2 regions of the Kitasatospora sp. NPDC034533 genome follow, and region 2 is predicted to be linked to the other one. Evidence: riboswitches for the same ligand, from Rfam matches in the RefSeq annotation. Region 2 holds a riboswitch; the other holds the start of a gene.
What was found. A riboswitch is a leader RNA that binds a small molecule or an ion and turns the genes downstream of it on or off. The one in region 2 is predicted to bind cobalamin.
Positions count from the first base shown of each region.

Region 1: another riboswitch for cobalamin. It lies ahead of ACZ55U_RS28450 (CoA-acylating methylmalonate-semialdehyde dehydrogenase); the one in region 2 lies ahead of metE (5-methyltetrahydropteroyltriglutamate--homocysteine S-methyltransferase).

Region 1 covers NZ_JBVITE010000050.1:56,079-67,088, reverse strand. Annotated here, with positions in the region: gene ACZ55U_RS28475 (NUDIX hydrolase) at 1-463, shown strand, start outside; gene ACZ55U_RS28470 (hypothetical protein) at 897-1,334, opposite strand; gene ACZ55U_RS28465 (DUF6508 domain-containing protein) at 1,842-2,213, opposite strand; gene ACZ55U_RS28460 (ADP-ribosyltransferase) at 2,206-3,381, opposite strand; gene ACZ55U_RS28455 (histidine-type phosphatase) at 4,495-5,865, opposite strand; cobalamin riboswitch at 6,337-6,509, shown strand; gene ACZ55U_RS28450 (CoA-acylating methylmalonate-semialdehyde dehydrogenase) at 6,719-8,218, shown strand; gene ACZ55U_RS28445 (acyl-CoA dehydrogenase family protein) at 8,215-9,363, shown strand; gene ACZ55U_RS28440 (enoyl-CoA hydratase/isomerase family protein) at 9,363-10,436, shown strand; gene mmsB (3-hydroxyisobutyrate dehydrogenase) at 10,433-11,010, shown strand, end outside.
Region 2 covers NZ_JBVITE010000103.1:417-13,567, reverse strand. Annotated here, with positions in the region: gene ACZ55U_RS37195 (Rieske (2Fe-2S) protein) at 1-201, shown strand, start outside; gene ACZ55U_RS37190 (aminotransferase class I/II-fold pyridoxal phosphate-dependent enzyme) at 370-1,836, opposite strand; gene ACZ55U_RS37185 (hemerythrin domain-containing protein) at 1,922-2,482, opposite strand; gene ACZ55U_RS37180 (plasmid stabilization protein) at 2,742-3,065, shown strand; gene gndA (NADP-dependent phosphogluconate dehydrogenase) at 3,156-4,610, opposite strand; gene ACZ55U_RS37170 (NAD(+)/NADH kinase) at 5,047-6,153, shown strand; gene ACZ55U_RS37165 (adenosylcobinamide amidohydrolase) at 6,345-7,109, opposite strand; gene metE (5-methyltetrahydropteroyltriglutamate--homocysteine S-methyltransferase) at 7,578-9,893, opposite strand; cobalamin riboswitch at 10,067-10,269, opposite strand; gene ACZ55U_RS37155 (acyl-CoA thioesterase) at 10,361-10,786, opposite strand; gene cobF (precorrin-6A synthase (deacetylating)) at 11,293-12,051, shown strand; gene ACZ55U_RS37145 (S1 family peptidase) at 12,205-13,026, shown strand.

The DNA of each region.
Region 1 (11,010 bases), on a different contig from region 2:
TACCGACTACTTCGACGATCCGAACGCCCCGAAGGCCCAGCGGATCGTGCCCGCCGTCACCGCGTTCGTGGTGAACGAACACGGCGAACTCCTGCTGGAGCGGCGCTCTGACAACGGCCGCTGGGGGATGCCGGGCGGGGTCCTGGAGGTCGGGGAGAATCTTCTTGGGGCCGTCGTGCGCGAGGTGCGGGAGGAGACCGGCGTCGAGGTCGAGGTCACCGGCCTCGTCGGCACGTACAGCGACCCGGGGCACGTGATCGAGTTCTCCGACGGCGAGGTACGACAGGAGTTCTCCCTGTGCTTCCGTGCGCGGCCGATCGGGGGTCGGCTCGCCGCCAGTTCCGAGTCCATCGAGGTCCGCTGGGTGCCGCGGGAGGAACTCGAAGGGCTGGACATCGCTCCGACGACCAGACTCCGACTCGACCACGGCTTCCGCAAGGAGGAAGGCCCGTACCTCGGCTGACTCAGGCACCGCCGGACTCGGCCAGCCGCTTCGCGAGCCGGTCAACGGTCGAGGACCCCTGCCCGGCGGGGTCCAGGACCTTCCGCACAACCCACGCGGATGACAGCCGGATGCCGTGGAGTTGGCGGGAATCGCCCGTGTACGGCCTGCCCGGGCCAAGGTGAGTGCGGCGGCGCCCGCCGGGCCGCCATCCGCGACGACAGCGTTGTGCCTCGCCTGTGCTGCCGTGCCGTGTGGTTGTCGGCGGGCGCCGCCGCGGTCATCCGGCGTTCCGGAAGGGGGTGAGCTTGGCGATGTAGCCGGCCGAGATCTCCTCGGGCTGAAACCCGGTGGTCCGGGCGATCTCGCCGGCGGCCTGCTCGTTGACGGGCGGTGCGCTGGTCCTCGGAGAGCTGGGGCCGGCTGGTCGGAGGAAGCGGGTGGGCGGTCAGGCTCAGCGGAACAGGACCGAGCGGTACGGGGCGTCCTGGAGCTCGATGGTGGACTTCTGGTCCAGGATGGCGTCGGGCTGGCCTCCGCACGTGTTGTTCTTGTACAGGTAAGCCTTCTCGTCGGTGCCGTTGTACCACTCTGTCCAGTTGGTGAGGAACTTCCCCGTGGGAGCGGGCGGGAGGGCATGGCATCCCTCGGGGTTCTCCAGGCTGAAGTAGGTCACGTAGTCGCAGCCCCACCAACTACAGCCCTGGACACCGAGCACGAACGAGCCGTTGGCCGCGGTCGGTCCGGCGGAGGCAGGGGCCGGTGCGGCGGAGGCGGGGGCCGGTGCGACGGGTTCGTGAGTGGCGGCCTGTGCCGGGACGGCTGCGCCCAGCAGGGTCAGTGCCACCGTCACCGGGACAGCGGACAGGAGGGAGAGGACACGGCTGCGCATGGGAGGCCTTCCGTTCATACGGCGGTACGGGCGGCGCCCGGTGACCCGCCGGCAGGAGAGCGGCGCCCGGCGTGGGGCCGTTGCCCGGGGACATCCGCTCGGGGGCCTTCACTCGTTCCCGGGACGGGCCCGGCGGTATGCCCGGCAGTACTCGGACGGCTGAGCCCGGTGTGCCGGTACGAGCTCGTCCGCGGTGTCCTCCGGTCCGCCGCGCGGCGCGGGCGTCCCTCTTCAGGAAGCGTCGGTCGATCCGCCGCTGTAACTCGGCCCCCTTCTGCCCGGCTTCCTGTGGTGCTTCGGCCAGCGGCCCCGGACTTTTCCTGGACAAGACTTTCCCACAGGCCTGGTACCGATCAACCACAAGATCGACCAGCGCGAAGCCCTTCTGGGGCGTACCTGTCGAAGGACGCGAAGGTCACCCTCCTGTCCGGAGGGGAGGCCACGGGGTGGCGCCGGCCGGCCCTCGATGAGCCCTGAGGGCCGGCCGGCGCCCGGTGCCGTGCGCGCCTACAGCGCGCCGGTGTCCACCAGCGTCTGGAGACGGCTGACGACCCTGCCCAGGGTTCCGTCCTCCTCGATCCGTTCGAGGTGACCGCCGACGAAGCGGTCGATCCGAAGGTGCGCCGTGGCGATCCGGCGGAGCGTGTCGGCGTCGGCCGCGGCGATGAACGCCGGATCGGAGATTCGGCCGTCCTGGTACGGAGCCCAGTTCTTCCAGTCGAAGCCCTCCTCGACGAGGCCGCGGGCTGCGGCCACCACGGCGAAGTGCTCGACGGGGGCCAGGCCCAGGGGCAGTTGGGCGGGCGCTTCGGCGACCTGCGGCGTGGGGCGGTAGAGCGCGATGATCTCGCGGGCCGCTTCCTGTGTCAGCTCAGGCATTGTCCGAACCTCCGCACCAGTTGGTCAGGATCTCGTGGACGGTGAAGTTCCAGAAGTCCTTCGGCTTCTCCGTGCGGGTGTCCACCTGGTAGGTGAGGTCGCGCGGGAACAGCACCTCCTGCTCGGTGGGGAACTCCGAGTAGTCCCACACCTCCGCGCCCGTCTGGCCGTGGAAGTCGAGCAGGGCGTTCTTGGCGAACTTCTTGGCGATCTCCCGCTCCTTGCTCGTGCTCGTGTACGAGGTGTTGAGGAGCTTCGCACCCACCTGGTGCTTGGCCAGGCGATCCGGCTTCATGTTGTCACCGCGGAAGGTCGCCCCGGTGTGGAGCCTCAGGTTCCGCAGGCCGGAGTCGATGGCCTCGATGAGCGGCAGCAACTGGCGGTACTCCGGGTCGGTCGGCTTCTTCCGGTACAGCACGGAGTTGATGGCTTTGTAGTAGTTGGTCGTGTAGATGCAGACCGCCACGGCCTGCCGATAGGTCACCGAGGGTGGGAGCTTGATGCTGTCGATCTTCGCCTTCGCCTTCTTGACGTACACGTCGTAGTCGGCGGGCAGCTTGAGATCGAACACGTTGTCGTAGTTGTTCTTGATATCGGTGAACGTGGGGGTCAGTCGGTCGCCGACTTCCTCGGGCAGCGCCACGATCTTCACGGTGGACACCTTGGTGGTGTTCGACGAGGCGTAGTGCGCCGCCGCCCAGGTGAGCGCCGACAGCACCTCCTTCGAGTCCGCCTTGCGCACTCCGGTGCACACCAGCGGCGTGGCGACGCGCACCGTTTCGGTGGGATAGAAACAGGCGAGCGCCTGGAAGATCGCCCGGGTCGGGTTCCCGGCGTTGACGTCCCAGTCCTTCGGTTCGAAGACCAGGATCCGCTCGAAGTGGATCCCGAGGGCCGCCACCGGTTTCGAGATCCAGCAGGGCAACAGGGGCCGGTAGTCCTTGGCCTTGTCCTTCGCCAGGGCTTCGACGGAGACGCCCGCCTTGGCGAGCGCGCCCACCAGGCTTCCCTCCGTCGGGGCGTAGTCGTCGGGCCGGCAGGAGACGACGAGGACGTCGACGGCGTCGTCCGACGCCAGTTTCGTCAGGTCCCCCCACAGGAACTGGACTGTGCGCTCGTCCGTGTCGGGATGGTCGACCTTGATACTGTCGATCTTGGTCAGGGGCATGGTTGGTCCACCTTGAACTGTTCGGGGCCCGCCAAGGAGGAAGGCACCTCTCCGGCGGTCGGCGCGTGGCGGTCGTGACAGGTCAGGGGCGGTTCACTCCATGATTGCCTCGCCTGTGGATGTCTGGGACCCGCCCTGGGCGGCATCGCCGCTGCGGGGCGGACATGGGCCGCGATACCGGACATCTCCGGCACAGCACGGGTATGGGCGGGCCCTGGACTTCCACCGTAGGCGCGAAGAGGGACGGGCGGCCAGGGCCGGGCCGCTTCGGTGCGCACGAAGCGGGACCGCGTGCCGGCCGAGGACCCCGGCTGGCACTCACTCGGCGTCACCGGGGTCGATCTGCGGTGCAGTCCGGTCCCGTCACCACCACCGATCCGTGCACGGTGCGGAGTCACCTGACCGACCACTCGAACGGCGTAGCACCGCGGCGTCGGCGGCCGGTGGCGCGCCCGTCATGGAACGGCCGAACGGCCACGAACCGCAAAGGTGTCGTGGGCCTCTCGCGTCTCGGCCGTGAGGACGGGATCCACCGAGTGCTCCGACCGGGAACGTTCGCCGGGTTGGCGGCGCAGGGCCCGAACCGGTCGGCCTGTCTGGACCCCCGATGGGAGGGAGGCCGTCCCCGCCTTCTCAGTCCTGACGACGAGGACTTCGTCGTCCAGACGGCCGCCACCCGACCGTCAGGCTGGGACAGCCCTTCACCCGCTGGGCGATACGCGAACCACTCGCGTCCCTGCGGCGCTTGCGCGGTCCGGTGATCCGCATCGGCCGCGAGGTCCTGCGCTGCCTGCTCGCCCGATGTGGCGTCACCTTTCCGAGCATCAACACCTGGAAGGAAGACCGCTTCCCCGACCGCACGTTGGCGTTCGACGAGTGGGGCGTCCCCCGGTGCCGAGAGGGCACCGCGACCACCCCGGCCGCGCTCAGGGCGATCCGGACCGTGCGCCCGGGCGCGCCCCGGTCCACGTGGTCAAGGAGAACGACGTCCACCCGTGCGTCCCCGCCACCGGCAGGGTCCCCTGACGGACACCTGGCGGAACCGATCCGCCACGAGAACCGCGACCGCCGAGCCGCTCTCCCTGGGAGTGGCTCGGCGGGCGCGTGGCGCGGTCAGCCGTGGGTGAGGCAGCGCCTGAGCTCGTCGAGGTCGTAGAAGTGACTGTTCTTGGCCACCGGCGTGCAGGAGGGCTTGAAGGCGGTTTCCTTCTCGTTGTAGAGCATCCGGACCAGGTGGGTGGCGGGCTTGCCGTCGGTGGGCGTGTTCGCGTACAGGTCCCACTGGATGTTCGCGGCCATCGGGGCGACGTCCGCGCCGCGCCACGGGTTGTTCCGGTAGCTGTACGGCTGTCCGGGCTCGGCGGGTTCGGTGCTGCCGGGCAGGCCCATGAGGGCCGCGAGCGGTTCGATCTCCTCGGCGTGGGTGAAGCGCAGGACCGCGCCGTTGTCGCTGGTGCCGGCGGCCTTGGCCTCGGCCTGGGCGAGGAGGTCGTCGAGGAGGACGCCGGCCATCTTGTAGGTGATCGTGCGGCCGCTGAAGGCGGGGCCCTTCTGGTAGAAGTCCTCCGCGTCGTCGAGGTAGGCGAACCACTGGGCGTCGCGCGGGGCGAGGAACCGGGTGAGATCGACGTTCGGAGCCTCGACGCTCAGGTCGGGAGCCGCGGCGAAGAGCTGGTAGAGCGAACGCGCGAAGGAGACCTGACCGGCGGCGGGCAGCGCCGAGACGAAGGCGGGGCGGAACAGGCGCGAGACGACGCGGTGCGCCGCCTCCGCCGTACGGGGGTCGCCGTCGATCGTGGCCAGGACGGCCGAGAGGTCCGGGTCGGTCTTCAGGTAGGCCTGGTAGTCGGCGTTCTGCGGCTGCTTGTGGAAGTACAGCAGGTTCTTGTCCGTGACGGGGGGCTTGATCAGGCCGGCCAGCGCCGGATCTCCGGCAGCCAGTCCGCCGGTGAAGGCGTCGGCGCTCGCCACGGCGCGCGCGACGCCCGAGGTCTCGACGACGATGGGCTCGTGCTCCGCGGCGATCTTGCCGAACAGCGACGGCAGACGCTGCTCCATGCGCAGGGCGGTCTGCCGGTGCTCCTGGGCGCCGCGCGCGGAGAGGCTGCCGTAGCCGAGGGCCTTGGCGGCGTCGAGGAGTGACTGGACCTGCGGGGCCAGGTCCTCGCCGAGGTCGGTGAGGGCGTCCTGTTGCTGCGCCGTGCGCAGGACGGCGAGCACCGCCTCGCCGTCATCGCCGTCCGACATGGCACGCGAGCCGTGACGGGCGACGTTCTCGGTGAAGACCGGGCTGAAGCCCTTGGGCGGCTTCTGGTACTTGCTCGCCTTCTCCTGCGGCGCGTACGGGGTCTTCGTTCCGTAGAGGCCCTGGTCGGTGTACCGGGCACCGGACCAGTCCCCGGCGGACGCGGTTCCCGCGGTGCAGAGCACACCGGCGGCGAGGGTGACGGCCATGACGGCCGAGAGGGGAGCGGTGCGGTTCAAGGCGGTCCTTCGGGTTCGTTCGTTCCACCGGTCGCGTGTGGCGGAGCGAACAGTCGCACGACCCGGGGAAGTCCCACCGGCGCCGGGCCCTACCCGGGGTGAAGGGGAGCTGAACGGTGACCGCCCGGGCGGTGTCGCCGGACCGCCACCACGGCCGGCGCGCCCGCTGCCCGCGGCCGCGCTGCTTCGCCCCGGCCCGCCGCCGGAACGACGCGCGGCGGGGGCGCCGGGGGCCCGCCCGCACTCGGCGCCGGCGCGTCGGGCCGCCGAGTAGCCCCGGGGGAAGGGCAGGCGGGCCTGAACACGGGGGGACGGGAATGGCCCTGTGCTGCCGCCGGGTTCGAGGCGGATCGGGCGGTCGCGTTCGCGGGTGGACCGCTGCCCGCCGTGGCGGACGGGTCAACAGCCGTGGGGCGCGATGATGCGGCGCGCGGGTAGGCCCTCTGGACTTACTAGGACGTCCAACTATATGGTCGATGACAGGTCCGCGGTGTCAGGGAAGCCGGTGTGAGTCCGGCACGGTCCCGCCACTGTGACCGGGGAGTCCGTCCTCGCAGACGAAGGCCACTGGCAGCCAGCCGGGAAGGCCAGAGGGCGTGCGGTGATCCGGGAGTCAGGATACCGGCCGCGGGTGATCCGTGTTTTCCACGAGGATGGAGACGACACGCATGGCTCCGGGCTGCATCCGTTCCGCTGCTCCTGGTTGTCCCGTGCCGACGGCTGCCGGGGCGCCCATACCCTGACGCTCCGTTCGACCGCCGTCCTGCCCGCACCGAGCGCGCACCACTGTGCGCCCGTCGACGGGCGACGGCCTCCATTCCTCCTCTCCCACCCTTGTCGAGAGAAGGAACCGATGGTCCGCGAACTGACCCACTACGTCGGCGGCAAGCCCGTCGCCGGCGCCTCCGGTCGCTTCGGCGACGTGTACGACCCCAACACCGGCCGGGTGCAGGCCCGGGTGCCGCTGGCGAGTCGGGCCGAGGTCGAGGCGGTGATCGCCGACGCGGCCCAGGCCCAGCCGGCCTGGGCGGCCTGGAACCCGCAGCGGCGGGCGCGGGTGCTGCTGCGCTTCCTCCAGCTGGTCGACCAGGAGAAGGACGAACTGGCCCGACTGCTGTCCTCGGAGCACGGCAAGACCGTGGCCGACGCCCACGGCGACCTCCAGCGCGGCCTGGAGGTGGTGGAGTTCGCCGCCGGGATCCCGCACCTGCTGAAGGGCGAGTTCTCCGACAACGCCGGCACCGGCATCGACGTGTACTCGATGCGCCAGCCGCTGGGCGTGGTCGCCGGCATCACCCCGTTCAACTTCCCGGCGATGATCCCGCTGTGGAAGGCCGCACCGGCGCTGGCCTGCGGGAACGCCTTCGTCCTCAAGCCGTCCGAGCGGTGCCCCTCGGTGCCGCTGCGCCTGGCCGAGCTGTTCCTGGAGGCGGGGCTTCCGCCGGGCGTGTTCAACGTGGTCAACGGCGGCAAGGAGGCCGTGGACACCCTGCTGGAGGACCCGCGGGTACAGGCGGTCGGCTTCGTCGGGTCGACGCCGATCGCGCAGTACGTGTACGCCACCGCCGCCGCGCACGGGAAGCGGGCGCAGTGCTTCGGCGGCGCGAAGAACCACCTGATCGTGATGCCGGACGCCGACCTCGACCAGGCGGCGGACGCGCTGGTCGGCGCCGGGTACGGCTCGGCCGGCGAGCGCTGCATGGCGATCTCGGTGGCCGTCCCGGTGGGGGAGGCGACCGCGGACGCCCTGGTGGCCAAGCTGGTCGAGCGGATCGCCTCGCTGAAGGTCGGGCGCTCGGACGACGCGGCGGCGGACTTCGGCCCACTGGTCGGTGCCGACGCGCTCGCCCGGGTTCGCGGCCACCTGGACGCCGGGGTGGCGGAGGGGGCCGAACTCGTCGTGGACGGGCGTGGCTTCCGTCTTGAGGGCCACGAGGACGGCTACTTCCTCGGCGCCTCCCTGTTCGACCGGGTGACGCCGGACATGCGGATCTACCGGGAGGAGATCTTCGGCCCCGTCCTCACGGTCGTGCGTGCCGCCGACTACGAGGAGGCGCTGCGGCTGCCCAGCGAGCACGAGTTCGGCAACGGCGTGGCCATCTACACCCGGGACGGCGACACCGCCCGGGACTTCGCCCGCCGGGTGAACACCGGCATGGTCGGGGTCAACGTCCCGATCCCGGTGCCGATCGCCTACCACACCTTCGGCGGCTGGAAGCGCTCCGCCTTCGGCGACCTCAACCAGCACGGGCCGGACGCGATCCGCTTCTACACCCGCACCCGCACCGTCACCTCGCGCTGGCCCTCCGGGGTCAAGGAGGGCGCGAGCTTCACCATGCCGACGATGGGATGAGCGCCATGCACGACCTCACCGACGACCAGCGCGCCATCGCGGAGACGACCCTGGCCTTCGCCCGTGAGCACCTCGCCCCGAACGCCGTCGCGTGGGACCAGGCCAGGCACTTCCCGGTGGACGTGCTGCGCAAGGCCGCCGACGTCGGCCTCGCGGGCGTGTACGTGCGCGAGGGCTCGGGCGGATCCGGACTCACCCGCGCCGACGGGGTGGCCGTCTTCGAGGCCCTGGCGACGGGCTGCCCCTCCATCGCCGCCTACCTGTCCATCCACAACATGGTCGCCTGGATGGTCGACCGGTACGGCAGTCGGGCCCAGCGCTCCCGGTGGCTGCCCGGGCTGTGCTCGGCCGAGCACCTGGGCAGCTACTGCCTGACCGAGCCGGGCGCGGGCTCGGATGCCGCCGCGCTGGCCACCCGGGCCCGCCGGGACGGGGAGCACTGGGTGCTGGACGGCGTCAAGCAGTTCATCTCCGGCGCTGGTGCGGCCCGGGTCTACGTGGTGATGGCGCGCACCGGCGGGCCCGGGGCGAGCGGGATCTCCGCGTTCGTCGTCGAACGGGACGACGCCGGCGTCTCGTTCGGGCCGAACGAGAAGAAGATGGGCTGGAACGCCCAGCCCACCCGCCAGGTGCTGCTGGACGGCGTCCGGCTGCCCGCCGACCGGCTCCTCGGGGCCGAGGGCGAGGGCTTCCGGATCGCCATGAACGGGCTCAACGGCGGCCGGCTCGGCATCGCCGCCTGCTCGCTCGGCGGCGCCCAGGAGGCGCTGGAGCGCGCCACCCGCCACCTGGCGGACCGAGAGGCCTTCGGCACCCGCCTCCTGCACGCCCAGGCGCTGCAGTTCCGGCTCGCCGACATGGCGACGGGGTTGGAGGCGGCCCGCTCGCTGCTGTGGCGGGCGGCGGCCGCGCTGGACCGGGGTGACCCGCGGGCGCCGCAGCTGTGCGCGATGGCCAAACGCCTCGCCACCGACACCGGCTTCGAGGTCGCCAACGCCGCGCTGCAACTCCACGGCGGCTACGGCTACCTGGCCGAGTACGGAATCGAGAAGACCGTCCGCGACCTGCGGGTGCACCAGATCCTTGAAGGGACCAACGAGATCATGCGCGTCATCGTCGCCCGCGGCCTGACCGGAGCCGCGTGATGGCCGAGCACACCGCCGACGAGGTCCTCGTCCAGCGCGAGGGCAGGGCGGGCCTGATCGTCCTCAACCGCCCCACGGCCCTGAACGCCCTCACCCACGGCATGGTCCGCGCGATCGCCGAGGCGCTGGACGCCTGGGAGGCCGACGACCGGGTGGAAACCGTCGTGGTCAGCGGCGCGGGGGAGCGGGCGTTCTGCGCGGGCGGCGACATCGTCGCCATCCACCGCGCCGCCACCGGCGGCGACCCGGGCGCCGTCGAGGAGTTCTGGCGCGACGAGTACCGCCTCAACGCCCGGATCGCCCGCTACCCCAAGCCCTACGTCGCCGTGATGAACGGGATCGTGATGGGCGGCGGGGTCGGCGTCTCCGCCCACGGCAGCGTCCGGATCGTCACCGAGACCACCCGCATCGCCATGCCGGAGGCCGGCATCGGCTTCGTCCCGGACGTGGGCGGCACCTACCTGCTCGCCCTGGCGCCGGGCGAGCTGGGCACCCACCTCGCCCTGACCGCCGGGGCCGTCGGGGCCGGTGACGCGCTGCTGTGCGGTCTCGCCGACCACTTCGTCCCCGCCGAGCGGCTGCCCGCCCTGCTCGACGACCTGGCCGAGCTGCCCGTACACGGCGCCCTCGAACGGCACGTCCGGCCCGCGCCGCCCGGCGTGCTGGACGCACGGCGGACGTGGATCGACGCCTGCTACGCGGCCGGCACCGTCGAGGAGATCCTCGACCGGCTCGACAGCAGCAGCGAAGCCGAGGCCAAGGAGGCGGCCGACCGGATCGCCGCCAACTCCCCGACCGCCGTGAAGGCCACGCTGGCGGCCCTGCGCCGGGCCCGGGCCCTCGGACCGCTGGAGGCCGTGCTCGACCAGGAGTACCGCACCTCCTGCGCGGCCCTGGCCACGCCGGACCTCGCCGAGGGCATCCGGGCCCAGGTGATCGACAAGGACCGCAAGCCGCAGTGGAGCCCGTCGACGCTGGACGCCGTCGAACCCGCCGCCGTGGCCCGCTACTTCGCCCCGCTCGGCGAGCGCGAACTCGGCCTCGCCGCCACCACACCCCTGGAGCGCTGGTGACCCACACCGTCGGATTCGTCGGACTCGGCAACATGGGCGGTCCGATGGCCGCGAACCTCGTCAAGGCCGGCCACCGGGTGTTCGGCTACGACCTCGCGGCCCCGGCCCGGGACCAGGCCGCGGCACAGGGAGTGACGATCGCGCGCTCGGCGGCCGAGGCCGTCGGCGAGGCGGACGTGGTGCTGACCATGCTGCCGGCCGGGCGCCATGTCCTCGACGTCTACGCCGAGTTGACCGAGGCGGCAGCCGGAGCACTGTTCGTCGACTGCTCCACCATCGCGGTCGGGGACGCCCGGGCGGCCGCCGACCTCGCCCGGGTCGCCGGGCACCGCGCCGTCGACGCCCCCGTCTCCGGAGGCGTGGCCGGCGCCGAAGGGGCAAGCCTGACCTTCATGGTCGGTGCCGAGGACGCCGACTTCGCCGAGGCCGAGCCGGTGCTCGCGGCGATGGGCAAGCAGGTCGTCCATTGCGGGGCTACTGGTGCCGGGCAGGCCGCGAAGATCTGCAACAACATGATCCTCGGCGTCTCCATGATCGCGGTCAGCGAGGCCTTCGTCCTCGGGGAGCGCCTCGG
Region 2 (13,151 bases):
GCCTGGTGCAGCCACCTGGCCGGACCGCTCACGGAGGGCGAGATCGTCGACGGGTGCGTGCGCTGCCCCTGGCACGGCAGCCTGTTCCGCCTCGCCGACGGCTGGAACGTCGGCGGCCCCGCCACCGCCCCGCAACCCCGCTTCGAGACCCGCACCGACGACGACGGCGTCCTGCACGTCCTCCTGCCCGAAGCCGGCTGAGCGCGCCCGCGCGGCGCTGACGCCGTGACGGCCGGGGCGGGCCGTCGGCGGCGGGCGGCGGGCCGTCCACCGGCCGGGTTCCGCGCTCCGGGCGACCGGGAGCGCGAGCGGCGGTCAGGCGGGCCCCGGCGGCGGCTCTCGGCGCCGGGGCCGCGTCGCTCCCGGGTGTCAGGACTCGACGGCGACGCGCAGGTAGCCGAGCCCGGGATCGGTGCTGTCCGGGACGAACATGCCCGCCGCGACGCCGCTGCGCAGGTAGTCGACGACATCGCCGTTGAGGCGCTCGCCGGGCAGGGCCGCGGGGATGCCGGGCGGGTAGGGAGTGAGCATCTCGGCCGCGATCCGCCCCGGGGCCTTCTCGATGGGCACCTGTTCGGCGGGGCCGAAGAAGGCGTCGCGGGGCAGCATGACCTGTTCGAGGCGCAACCGGTCGGGCTCGGGCACGTGGACACCCGGCGCGGGCGCCAAGTCCTCGGCGATCGCGAGGAGTTGGGATAGGCCCCGCAGCAGGCGCTCCGTGGTCGTGGTGTCGTCGGCGTGGGTGAGCTGGGCGCTGATCCGGCGGTGGTCGCAGACGTGGAGGGTGAGCTGGTGGTGGGAGCGCAGCCAGTCGCCGGCGCGGTAGCCGCTCGTGCCCAGCGCGGACAGGTCGACGATGACCTGCAAGGGGTCGAGTTCGGTGGCGCGGCCCGGCCCGCAGAAGTCGTCGCGGCCGTGGACGTGCAGCCCCTCCATGGCGTCGATGCGCTGCCAGACGGTGTCGGCGAGGTCCAGCGCGCGGTCGTAGAGGGTCCGCCCGTGCTGCACCATCTGCCGCCGCCAGCCGTCCAGGGCGGCGTAGACCAGGGTGGACGGGCTGGTGGTGTCGAGCAGGTCCGCGCGCCGGGCGAGGAGGGAGCGCTCGATGAGGTCGCCCCGCAGGTGGAACACGGAGCTCTGTTCCGGGGCCGAGCCCATCTTGTGGACGGACGTGACGCACACGTCGGCGCCCGCGTCCATCGCCCAGCGCGGCAGCCGGGGGTGGAACGGCAGGTGGGCTCCCCAGGCCTCGTCCACGATCAGGGGCTTGCCGTGCTCGTGGCACGCCTCGACGATCGACGCCAGGTCCGCGCAGGTCCCGTACGGCGTCGGTGAGGTGATCAGCGCGCCGCGGGCGTCCGGGTGCTGCCTCAGGGCGGCGCGGACGGCCCCGGCGGGGGGCGGGTGGGCCAGGTGCAGGTCCGGATCCCACTGCGGATCGACCCAGACGGGGCGGATGCCCGCGAGGATGAGCCCGGCGACGACGGACTTGTGGACGTCCCGGCCGACCACCAGCTTCTCGTGGGGGCCCGCCACGGCGAGCATCGCGGCCTTCACGGAGAGGGAGCTGCCGCAGGTGGAGAAGAAGGTGTGGTCGGCGCCGACGGCCTCGGCCATCAGCTCCTGGGCGTGCTGGAGGATGCCGCGGGAGTCAAGGCGGTCGTCGAGGCCGCCGGTGGCGAGCACGTCCGAACGGAAGACGTCCACGCCCAAGGTCGCGAGGACGCGGGGATCGGTGCCCCGCCCCTGCTTGTGACCGGGCGGGTTGAACATGGTCAGCGGGTTCGCGTGGAAGGCCGCGAGGGCCTCCAGCACAGGTGCCTGGGACTGGTCCATGCCCGCGCGTCTGCCCTGCGGCCGCGACGGGAAACGGGCGGCCGCCCCGGGAGGACCGGGGTGGCCGCCCCGGGCCTCCCGGGGGTCAGGACCTGCCACGCCCCGTGACGAAGTCGCGCGCCCGGTCGACCAGCCCCGCACCGGGCGCGAGGAGCTTGTTCGCCGGCGGAGTGTCCGGAGCCGACGGGTGCGGGCGGGTCGGCGCCAGCTTCTTCGCCGTGCGCACCTTGTCCCCGAGGGAATCCAGGTCCGCCGCGGAGCAGGCACCGGCCAGCGCGGGGAACAGGTTCCGCTCCTCGTCGGCCACGTGCTGCTTGACCTCGGACACCACCTGCTCGACCAGCCGGTCGAACCGGGCGTCGGTGGCCTCCATGCCCTCCAGTTCCTTGAGGAGCCGTTCGACCGCGGCGTGGTCGGCGACCTCCTTGTCCGCCAGCGCCCCGCCACCGGGGACGTGCTCGCGCACCGCCGGGTAGAGGTACTCCTCCTCGGCCACCGAGTGCCGCACCAGCTCGATCGTGAACTCGTCCACGACCTTCCGGCGCCGCTCGTCGCCCGGGGGCAGCGCCTGGATCCTGTCGAACAGTTCCTCCACCTCGCGGTGATCGGCCGTCAGTTCCGCGATCACGTTTCCACCGTGGCCCATGGTTCCCACACCTTCCTCTTCCTCGGACGGGTCCGGCACCGACCGGGTGCCGGCGGGACACCGCGCGACTGCCCTGGCCCCGCGCCGTGAAACGGGGGTCCACGCCCCGGGCGGCGAGCACGTCGAGCGCGGCGGCCCCGGTGATCCACGTGATCCACGAGACCGGTGACCCACGCGATACCGGCAGCCAGACGGATCGAAGCCCGCGATCGGGGTAGGCGCCCGTACGTCCCCACCGGACGAGATCGAGGAGGAAGCCATGCCCGCCGGTTCGAGCAAGAAGCGCGAACGCCAGTACGAGCACATCAAGGACAGCGCCCTGGACCGCGGCGAGAGCGAGAAGCGGGCCAAGGAGATCGCCGCCCGCACCGTGAACAAGGAACGGGCCCGGCACGGCGAGTCGAAGACCGCCAGCCGCTCCTCGACCCACGACATGTCCTCCTCCCGGCGCGGCGGACTGCGCTCCCACTCCGGAGCCCAGGGGCCGACCAGGGAGCAGCTCTACAACGAGGCCAAGCAGCGCAACATCCACGGCCGCTCGAAGATGAACAAGGAGCAGCTCGCCGACGCGCTCGGCCGCTGACCGCCGCCGGCGCCCGCCCCGCCTCCACGCTCGGAGGGGCGGATGCGTCGGAGCACCGCCACCGGTGCCGCGTGGCCTCTCTTCCGGGGCCTACGCGGCGCCGGTGTCCGTGCGGACCTCGGGGCGGCCGGGCTCGGCCCAGCGCGTGTGGTAAGTGCCCTCTCGGTCGGTGCGGTGGTAGGTGTGCGCGCCGAAGAAGTCGCGCTGGCCCTGGATCAGCGCGGCGGGCAGGCGTTCGCTGCGCAGGGTGTCGTAGGAGGCCAGCGCGGCGGAGAACGCCGGGACGGGGATGCCGTGCTGGACCGCGCTCGCGACCACGGTGCGCCAGGCCGCCTGGGCGTCGGTGATCTCGGTCGCGAACCGCTCCTCGGCGAGCAGGCTGACCAGGCCGGGATCGGCGGCGTGGGCCGCGCGGATCCGGTCCAGGAAGGCCGCGCGGATGATGCAGCCGCCGCGCCAGATCTTCGCCACCGCTCCCAGGTCGATGTCCCAGCCGTACTCGGCCGCGGCGTCGCGGATCATCGTCCAGCCCTGGTCGTAGGCGACGACCTTCGAGGCGTAGAGGGCCTGCTCGACGTCCCGGGTGAAGCGCTCGGCCTCGTGCGGGCGCAGCTCCTGCGGCGTGCCGCCGGACAGCGGCCGGTAGGCCTCGCGCAGTTCGGTCCGGGCGGAGGACACCCGGGCGAAGGTGGCCTGGGCGATGGCGGTGACCGGGGAGCCGAGGTCGAGGGCGGTCTGCACGGTCCAGCGCCCGGTGCCCTTCTGCTCCGCGGCGTCCCGGACGACGTCCACGAAGGGCCCGCCGGTGGCGGCGTCGGTGTGGGCGAGGACCTCGGACGTGATCTCGATCAGGTAGGAGTCGAGGCGTCCCTTGTTCCAGTGGCGGAAGATCTCGGCGATCTCGGCGGGGCCGTAGCCGCCGATCTGCCGCAGGAGGTGGTAGGCCTCGGCGATGAGCTGCATGTCGGCGTACTCGATGCCGTTGTGCACCATCTTCACGAAGTGGCCGGCCCCGTCGGTGCCGATGTGGGTGCAGCAGGGCTCGCCGTCGACGTGGGCGCTGATCCTCTCCAGCATCGGGCCGAGGACGCGGTAGGACTCGGCGGAGCCGCCGGGCATGATCGACGGCCCGTTCAGCGCGCCCTCCTCCCCGCCGGAGACGCCGCTGCCGACGAAGTGGATGCCGCGTTCGCGCAGCGCCCGCTCGCGGCGGCGGGTGTCGGCGAAGTGCGCGTTGCCGCCGTCGATGATCATGTCGCCCGGCTCCAGCAGCGCGGCGAACTCCTCGATCACCTCGTCGGTGGCCGAGCCGGCCTTCACCATGATCAGCAGCCGGCGTGGCCGCTCCAGCGCGGCCACGAAGTCCTGCGGCGACTCCGTGGGGACGAACGAGCCCTCGTGACCGAACTCCTCGATCAGCGCCCTGGTGCGCCCCGGGGTGCGGTTGTGCACGGCGACCGTGTAGCCGTTGCGGGCGAAGTTCCGGGCCAGGTTGCGGCCCATCACCGCCAGCCCCGTCACGCCGATCTGTGCGGATGCCTCCATGGCGGCTGCTTCCTCTCTCGGGGGGTTCCGGCCGACTCGGGCCTCCGGAAGGACCGGGGCCCGCGGCGGTCTCGGGGATCGGGCCGGCCCGGTCTCCGGCGGGCCCGCGTCGCTGACGGGCCCGCGTCGCCGACGGGCCCGGGGGTCCGGCGGTCTCGGGAGCCTGGCGGTCTCGGGGACCGGGCGGGCCCGTGGCCTGGAACCTCGCCCGCGAGTCGGTGGCGCGGGCCACTCGGGCCGGTCGGCTCGGTGCGCCGTGGGCTGCCGGATCCAGGATCGCCACCGGGGACCGGGGCCGCGCGGGGGGTTGGCCCACCCGGGCGTTTCCGGGCGGCGTGCTCGGAGGCCCGGCCGGGAGGCACCCGGCGAGTCGCCGGGCCTCACGGCCGGAGCGCATCCTGGAGGGGACCCCACCCCTTGCCGAGGAGGACACGCCATGGCGGTCGAGCGCGTCGGTCTCGTCGTCCACAAGGGGCGCCCCGAAGCCGTGCGGGCCTCCCGTTCGGTGCGTTCCTGGTGCGACGACCACCGCGTCCGGTGCACCGAGATCGACGTGTGGAACGCGGACGGGCCACGGCGCGGCGCCCGGGAGGAGATGGCCGCGGCCGGGGACCCGGACCTCATCGTCGCGCTGGGCGGCGACGGGACCTTCCTGCGCGGCGCGCGGCTGGCGGCGCCGCACGGCGCCCTGCTGCTGGGCATCGACTTCGGGCACGTCGGCTTCCTCACCGAGGTGCCCGCGCACGACGTGCTCCAGGCCCTGGAGGCCGTCCGGGAGTCCCGCGTCAGCGTCGAGGAACGGATGCTGGTGACGATGCGCGCCTCCCGTCCGCTCCGGCTTCCCGAGGAGTCCGGTCCGCCGTCGCCGTACGCCCGCCGCCCGCCGCTGCCCGCGCCGCAGGTGCGTTCCGGCTGCGAGGCCGGGGGCGGCTGGGGGGTGGCCCTGGACGTGCTCGGGCTGAACGAGGTGGTGGTGGAGAAGTTCTCCCGGGACGGCAGGGTCGCCGCGGCGGTCTACTTCGCGGGGAGGCTGCTCGCCTCCTACGCCGGCGACGCGCTACTGGTGGCGACGCCGACCGGATCGACCGCCTACAGCTTCGCCGCGGGCGGGCCGGTGGTCTCGCCCCGGGCGGAGGTCCTCGTCTTCACCCCCGTCGCGGCGCACATGGTCTTCAGGCGCTCCGTCCTGGCCGCACCGGACGAGCCGATCGCCATGCGGCTGCTGCCGCACTCGGGCCCGGCGGCGGTCAGCGTGGACGGCCAGCTCCGCGGCGTCCTGGAGCCCGGCGACTGGGTCGGCGTCTACGCGGCACCGACCCGGCTGCGGGCGGTGCGCCTGGGGCCGATCGACTTCTACGGCCGGCTGAGGCAGCGGATGCGGCTGACGGACGCGCCCGCCGCCGCCTCCGCCGCGGCCGAGGTCCCCTCGACCTGGCCGCTCACGGCACCGCCGCCGCACGACCTGGAGCACCTGAACCTGCCCACCCTGGAACCCGGCCGCCACCGTCCCCGCCTCGTGCACCGGACCGACGACGGCGCCTGATGCGCGCTGCCGTCGGGGTGGGGCACGGCGCCGGGGGTGTTCACCGGGCCTCCTGGTGCGGACGGCCGGATGCCGCCCGTGCCGCCCCACTCCCTGGCGAGCGGCCCCCGGACGGCTGTCCGGGGCTTCGCCCGGGACCAAGCTCAAGGACCTCGACGGCTCGGCCGTGCGGGGTCCGACGGCCGGCTGGGTCAGCCCGTGACCACCCGGGCCGCGGCGTCGGGCAGCGCCCCGCGCACGTCCGCGACGCGACAGCCCGCCACCGTCGCCGGGTGCTCCTGCGGCGGCCCCTCGGCCCGGCGCACGCGGTCGAGTTCGGCGCCCTCGCGCACGGCCCGGTAGACGGCGCGGGCCAGCCGGGAGCCCCAGACCGAGCGCGGGCCGCCGAACGGGTCTGCGGGGACGCCCGGGGAGGCGGCGCGGACGGCCACGCAGACCGCGTCGGACGGGGTGCCCGAGCAGTCGTAGCCGGCGTCCAGCAGCGCCTGGACCTTGGCCTCGGTCGCGGTGGCGAGCAGGTTGACCAGGCCGGCGTCCTCGATGGCGGCCGGTACCACGGCCAGGGTGTTGATCGTCCCGGGCCGGTACGCGACCGCCTGCGCGACGGGGTCGGCCGCCCAGAGCGCGACCCCGATCCCGGCGGTGACCAGCGCGGTGACGCCGCCGTCCTCGGCCCGGGTGCAGTCGTCCACCTCGGCCGCCGTCATCAGCCCCACGCCCGGGCCCACCAGCCCCTGCGCGGCGGCCAGTTCGGCCAGGTGCGCGGCCGGGTCCAGCCCCGAGTAGCCCGGGCGCACCTGGGCGTTGAGCACCCAGGCGCGCTCCCCGAGCCCGCCGCCGAGCACCGCGCTGCTCACCATCCGCCAGCCGGGCCCGGCCCGCCACACCAGCAGGTGGCGGCAGGCGCCGTCCTCCGTCCGCGCGGCCCGCCCGACCCGCACCCCGACCTCGTTCACGACCACTCCCCCTCCACCGGGTACGGCGCCCCGGTGCGCCGGTCCGGATCGGCCTCCGGCCACTCCCCGCCGACGGCCGGGCCCGCTCGCTGTACGCCGTCCGCCCGTGGTTCGCCCGGCGCGACGCCCTGGGCGTGGACCGGGCGGTGCGTGTGGCGCACCCGACGCGGCTCGGCGTGGGCGTGGGGCTTTCGTCCGGCCGGGCGGCCCATGGTGCGCTCGGGTTCCTTCCGGCTCGCCTGCGGTGCCGACCGCTCCGGACGGCGGTTGCGAAGGTATCACCCGGGCTGGCTCCCACGATTCGCAGGTTCGCGGCGGGCGGATGGCGGGATTCCGTGGCGGGCCACGGGCGGTGCCCGGTCGTCGTCCCGCCCCGGCCTCGTCACCCACCCACCGGGAGCGCGGGTCGCCGGGGCGGGCGCGCCGTGATCCCGCCGCGCCCGCCCCGCTCCCGTCAGCCGGCCTCCGTCAGCCGGCCAGCTCCTCGCGCAGCGCCCGGGCCGCGCCGACCAGGCTGTCCAGCGAGGCCCGGGTCTCCGGCCAGCCGCGGGTCTTCAGTCCGCAGTCCGGGTTGACCCAGAGCCGCTCCGCCGGGATCGCGGCCAGGCCCGCGCGCAGCAGCGAGACCACCTCCTCGGTGCCGGGCACGCGCGGGGAGTGGATGTCCCAGACGCCGGGGCCCACCTCGCGCGGGTAGCCGGCCTCGGCCAGCTCACCGGCGACCTCCATGTGCGAGCGGGTCGCCTCCAGGGAGATGACGTCGGCGTCGAGTTCGTCGATCGCCGTCATGACGGCGCCGAACTCGGCGTAGCACATGTGGGTGTGGATCTGGGTGTCCGCGCGCACGCCCGAGGTGGCCAGCCGGAAGGCCTCGGTGGCCCAGTCCAGGTACGCCGGGCGGGCGGCGGCGCGCAGCGGGAGGGTCTCGCGCAGCGCCGGCTCGTCCACCTGGATCACGGCCGCGCCCGCCGCCTCCAGGTCGGTGACCTCGTCGCGCAGGGCCAGCGCCACCTGCCGGGCGGTGTCGGCGAGCGGCTGGTCGTCGCGGACGAAGGACCAGGCGAGCATGGTGACCGGGCCGGTCAGCATGCCCTTGACCGGGCGGCCGGTCAGGCCCTGGGCGAAGCGGAACCACTCGGTGGTCATCGGGCGCGGGCGGGAGACGTCCCCGGCGAGGACCGGCGGGCGCACGTAGCGGGTGCCGTAGGACTGCACCCAGCCGTGCCGGGTGGCCAGGTAGCCGGTGAGCTGCTCGGCGAAGTACTGGACCATGTCGTTGCGTTCGGGCTCGCCGTGCACCAGGACGTCCAGGCCGGTCTTCTCCTGGTAGGCGATGACCTCGCGGACCTCGGCCTCCATCCGCTCCCGGTAGGCCGCCTCGTCGATCCTCCCGGCGTTCAAGTCGGCGCGGGCGGCGCGCAGTTCGGTGGTCTGCGGGAAGGATCCGATGGTGGTGGTCGGCAGCAGCGGCAGGCCGAGCCGGGCGTGCTGGGCCTCGGCCCGCCGCGCGTACGGCTGGGCGCGGCGGGTGTCCTGGGCACCCACGGCGGCGGCCCGGGCGCGCACCGCCGGGTCGCGGGTGATCGGGGAGTTGGCGCGGGACGCGAGGTCGGCGCGGTTGGCGGCGAGTTCGGCCGTGACGGTGCCGGTGCCCTCGCGCAGGGCGCGGGCGAGCAGTGCGGCCTCCCGGGCCTTCTGCCTGGCGAAGGCCAGCCAGCGCGCGATCTGCGGGTCGACGTCGCGCTCGGCGGCGGCGTCGATCGGCACGTGCAGCAGCGAGCAGGACGGCGCCACGTCGACGGTGCCGGCGAGGCCCAGCAGGGTGGCCAGGGTCGCGAGGGACTTCTCCAGGTCGTTGATCCAGACGTTGCGCCCGTCGACCACCCCCGCCACCAGCCGCTTGCCGGGCAGCCCGCCCACGGCGGCGAGGTCCTCCAGGTTCGCGGCGGCGGGTCCGGTGAAGTCCAGCGCCAGGCCTTCGACCGGGGCCTTGGCGAGGACGGGCAGGGCGTCGCCGAGCCGGTCGAAGTAGCTCGCGACCAGCAGTTTCGGCCGCTCGGTGAGGGCGCCCAGCTCACGGTAGGCGCGGGCGGCACCGTTCAGCTCGGCCGGGGTGCGGTCCTGCACCAGCGCGGGCTCGTCCAGCTGCGTCCACTCGGCACCGGCCTCCTGCAGTGCGGCGAGCAGTTCCGCGTAGACCGGCAGCAGCCGGTCCAGCAGGGTGATCGGCTGGAAGTCGGCCGCCACGCCGGGGGCGGGCTTGGCCAGCAGCAGGTAGGTCACCGGGCCGAGCAGCACCGGCCGGGCGGCGTGGCCGAGCGCGAGGGCCTCCCTGAGCTCGCCGACCGCCTTGGCCGGGTTCGCGACGAACACCGTGTCCGGTCCCAACTCCGGCACCAGGTAGTGGTAGTTGGTGTCGAACCACTTGGTCATCTCCAGCGGTGCGACGTCCTGGTTGCCACGCGCCATCGCGAAGTAACCGTCCAGCGGGTCGGCGTCGACGGCCTCCCGGTGCCGCGCCGGGATCGCGCCGAGCGCCACGGTGGTGTCCAGCACGTGGTCGTAGAGGGAGAAGTCGCCGGTCGGCACCTCCGCCACTCCGGCCTCGGCGAGCTGCGCCCAGTTCGTCCGGCGCAGTTCGGCGGCGGTGGCCAGCAGTGCCCCGGCCGTGACCGCGCCCTTCCAGTACCCCTCGATCGCCCTCTTCAGTTCCCGGTCGCGGCCCTGCCGGGGGTAGCCGTACGCGGTGGCCACGGACTCCGCGGCTGCGGACTTAGATGTCAAGGGACTCTCCTTCGCGAGCCTGAATCCTCAAGTACCCGGTGACGGCACGAGGACGCGAAGGGAGGACGGACCGGGCGGACAACCCGCGCCCGTGCGCGGCTCCGCCTGGTATGGTCGCCGACCCGCCCACGAGGTCACCGGATGGCCGCACGCGAACGGTCGCGCACGGGCAGTGGCAGGTCTTCGGACTCGCGGGCACGTCCGCCCGTGGAGGGCGGACACCTACTGGCCGTCGCTTCCCAGACCCGTCCCGGGCCCAGTGCGTATGACGGCGGTCGTTCCCACTCACCGCTGCGGGGCAGTCCCGGACTGGCCAGTCGAATGGCGTCACCGGGTTCCCTCTTGCGACGCCCCGCCTGGCGGACGGGGCGAACCAGCTGCGCCGCCAGCTTAGGGGCAGAACGCCGCCGCCGGAGCGGAAATCTCGAAACGGCGCCCGCATAGTGGGACACCGGAGCCGCGATCGGCTACTCGGCCCCGCCCTCCGGGGTCAGCTCCGGTACGGGGTGGGGCTTGCCCTCCGAGTCGACCGCCACGAAGACCAGCTGCGCCGTCGCCACCCTGGTGACGGGCCCGGCGAGGTTCCAGCGCTCCGAGGTCACCACCACCGACACGTCCATCGAGGTGCGCCCGGCGCGGCCGACCCGGGCGCGGACGGTGAGGAGGTCCCCCGCCTTGACGGGCGCCAGGAACGACATCTCCCGCACCGAGACGGTGACGGCGGGGACGCCGGCGTGCCGGCCCGCGGCGGCGGCCGCCGCGTCGTCGATCAGCTTCATCATCACGCCGCCGTGCACCGTCCCGTAGAGGTTGGTGTCGTGGTCGCTCATGATGTGGGCGAGGGTGACGGCCGAGTCGGCCGGGGTGCGGGAGAGCACGGAGGGACTGGTCACAGCGACGGCCCGCCCGTCATGGCGCCGTGGGAATCGTGGTCGGCGTTCCGCTGCACGGAACCCTCCTTCGTGAAGTCGAACACCCCGGGCACGCCGAGGAGCGGGCAGTCGTCCGTACACGGACTCACCCGCACCATCAGCCCGCACCCGGGGACGTGGTGGGACCGCGGGCCACCACGGCACGCGGGCAGCGGCAGGTCTTCGGACCCGTGGGCACGCCCTCCCGGCCGAACCGGGACGGGCCCCTAGCGGCCGCCGCGCCCCGGCGCCGTTGCCGTTGCCGGGCCGGTGCACAGGGCGGCGGTCGTTCCCGCTCGCCGCTGCGGGGCGGTCCCGGACTCCCACCGGGTTGCCTCGTGACGACGCCCCGCCTGGCGGGCGGGGCGAACCAGCTGCCCCGCCAGCTTACGTCCATCCGCGCAGCTCACGGCCACCGCCCACCCCTTCGGTCGGTCCACGCACGACCCCCGGGCCCGCAGGCGGGGGCGGACGGCAGAATGTCCCCCATGCGGCACATCTTCGTCATCGGCATCGGCGCGGGCGACCCCGACCACCTCACCCTGCAAGCGGTCAAGGCGCTCGGCCGCACCGACGTCTTCTTCGTCCTCGACAAGAGCAAGGAGCGGCAGGACCTGGTCCGGCTGCGCCGCCGGATGCTGGCCGACCACGGCCGGCCGGGGCACCGCGTGGTCGAGGTCCCAGACGCGGAGCGCGACCGCACCGCCCCCGCGTACGCGACCGCCGTGGACGACTGGCGCGCCCGCCGCGCCGACCTCGTCGAGCGGCTGGTCGCCGAGCACCTCGGCCCGGACGAGCGCGGCGCGTTCCTGGTCTGGGGCGACCCGGCCCTCTACGACAGCGTCATCGCGGTGGTGGAGGACGTGTCGGCCCGCGGCGGGGCGCCGTTCGCGTACGAGGTGATCCCGGGCATCAGCAGCGTCTCCGCGCTCGCCGCCCGGCACCGCACCACGCTGACCAGGGTCGGCCGCCCGGTGCAGATCACCACCGGGCGCCGCCTGGCCGAGGGGTTCCCCGAGGGGGTGGACGACGTGGTGGTGATGCTCGACGGCCGGGCCGCCTTCGCCGGGATCGATCCCGAGGGGCTGGACATCCACTACGGCGCCTACCTCGGCACCCCGGACGAGGTGCTGGTCTCCGGGCCGCTCGCCGAGACCGCCCCGCGGATCCGCGAGCTGCGCGAGCGGGCCCGCGAGCGCAAGGGCTGGATCATGGACACCTATCTGCTCCGGCGCTCGGGCGACTGACCGCGCGTAGCACCGGCGAGCGGTGCGAAGGCCCCCTCCCGCGGCCCGGGGGATATCCCCACCGTCCTCGCACCCGCTGCCCGGATGGCCCAGTGGATCTTGGAGAGAAAGGCTGAAGACATCCGGAAACTCCGGTTCCAAGGAGGATTTCTGATGTTCAGTCGGAACCCCGTACGACGTCGCGCGGCCCGCGTCGCGGCCGTCTCCGTGATCGCCGCGGGACTCACCGCCGCGACGGTCGGCAGTGCCGGGGCGATCGTCAACGGGACGGACGCCACACAGCGCTACCCCTTCATGGCCTCCGTCCCGGTGTCGGCCCCGGGCCTGGACGACGGCGTGTGCGGCGCCTCGCTGATCGACCGCCAATGGGTGCTGACGGCGGCCCACTGCGTCGACCCGGAGCTGGTCACGCCCGCCGGCACCGTCCGGGTCGGCAGCTCCGAGCGCAAGTCCGGCGGCACCGTCCGCGCCATCGCCGGCACCTTCACCCACCCCGGCTACCGGCAGGGAGCGGGCGCCGGACCCAACCTGAACGACGTCGCGCTGATCCGGCTGGACCGGCCGGTCAAGGAGCGGCCCGTTCCCGTCGCCGAGCGGCCCGGCGCCCCCGGCACCCCGACCCGGCTGCTCGGTTTCGGCACCGTCGTCGACACCGCCGAGCTCGACGGTCTGCGGTTCCCCGACCACCTCCAGCAGCTCGACACCCGCCGGGCGGCCGAATCCGAGTGCGACCCGGGCTACGCCGGCCCCACCCGGCTGTGCACCGTCAGCCTGGTCCCGCGGGCGATGGCCTGTTTCGGCGACTCCGGCGGGCCGCAGGTCCAGCGCGGCCGGGGCGGGCGGTGGGAACTCATCGGCGTCACGTCCGGCCCCGGCGTCGGCGGACACGTGCCGTGCGCCTCCGGTCCCGGCCTCTACAGCAGCGCGCCCGCCTTCGCCGACTGGATCCGCGCGACCATCCGCGCGAACGGCTGACCCGGAACGGCCTGCGCGCGGTGCGCCGCCCCGGACGTGGGGCGGCGCACCCGGGCCCGGACGCGGCCGACGTCGGGGGCGAAGACGTCCCCGCACCGGCCGGACGTCCCGGCCCGCCATCCCTG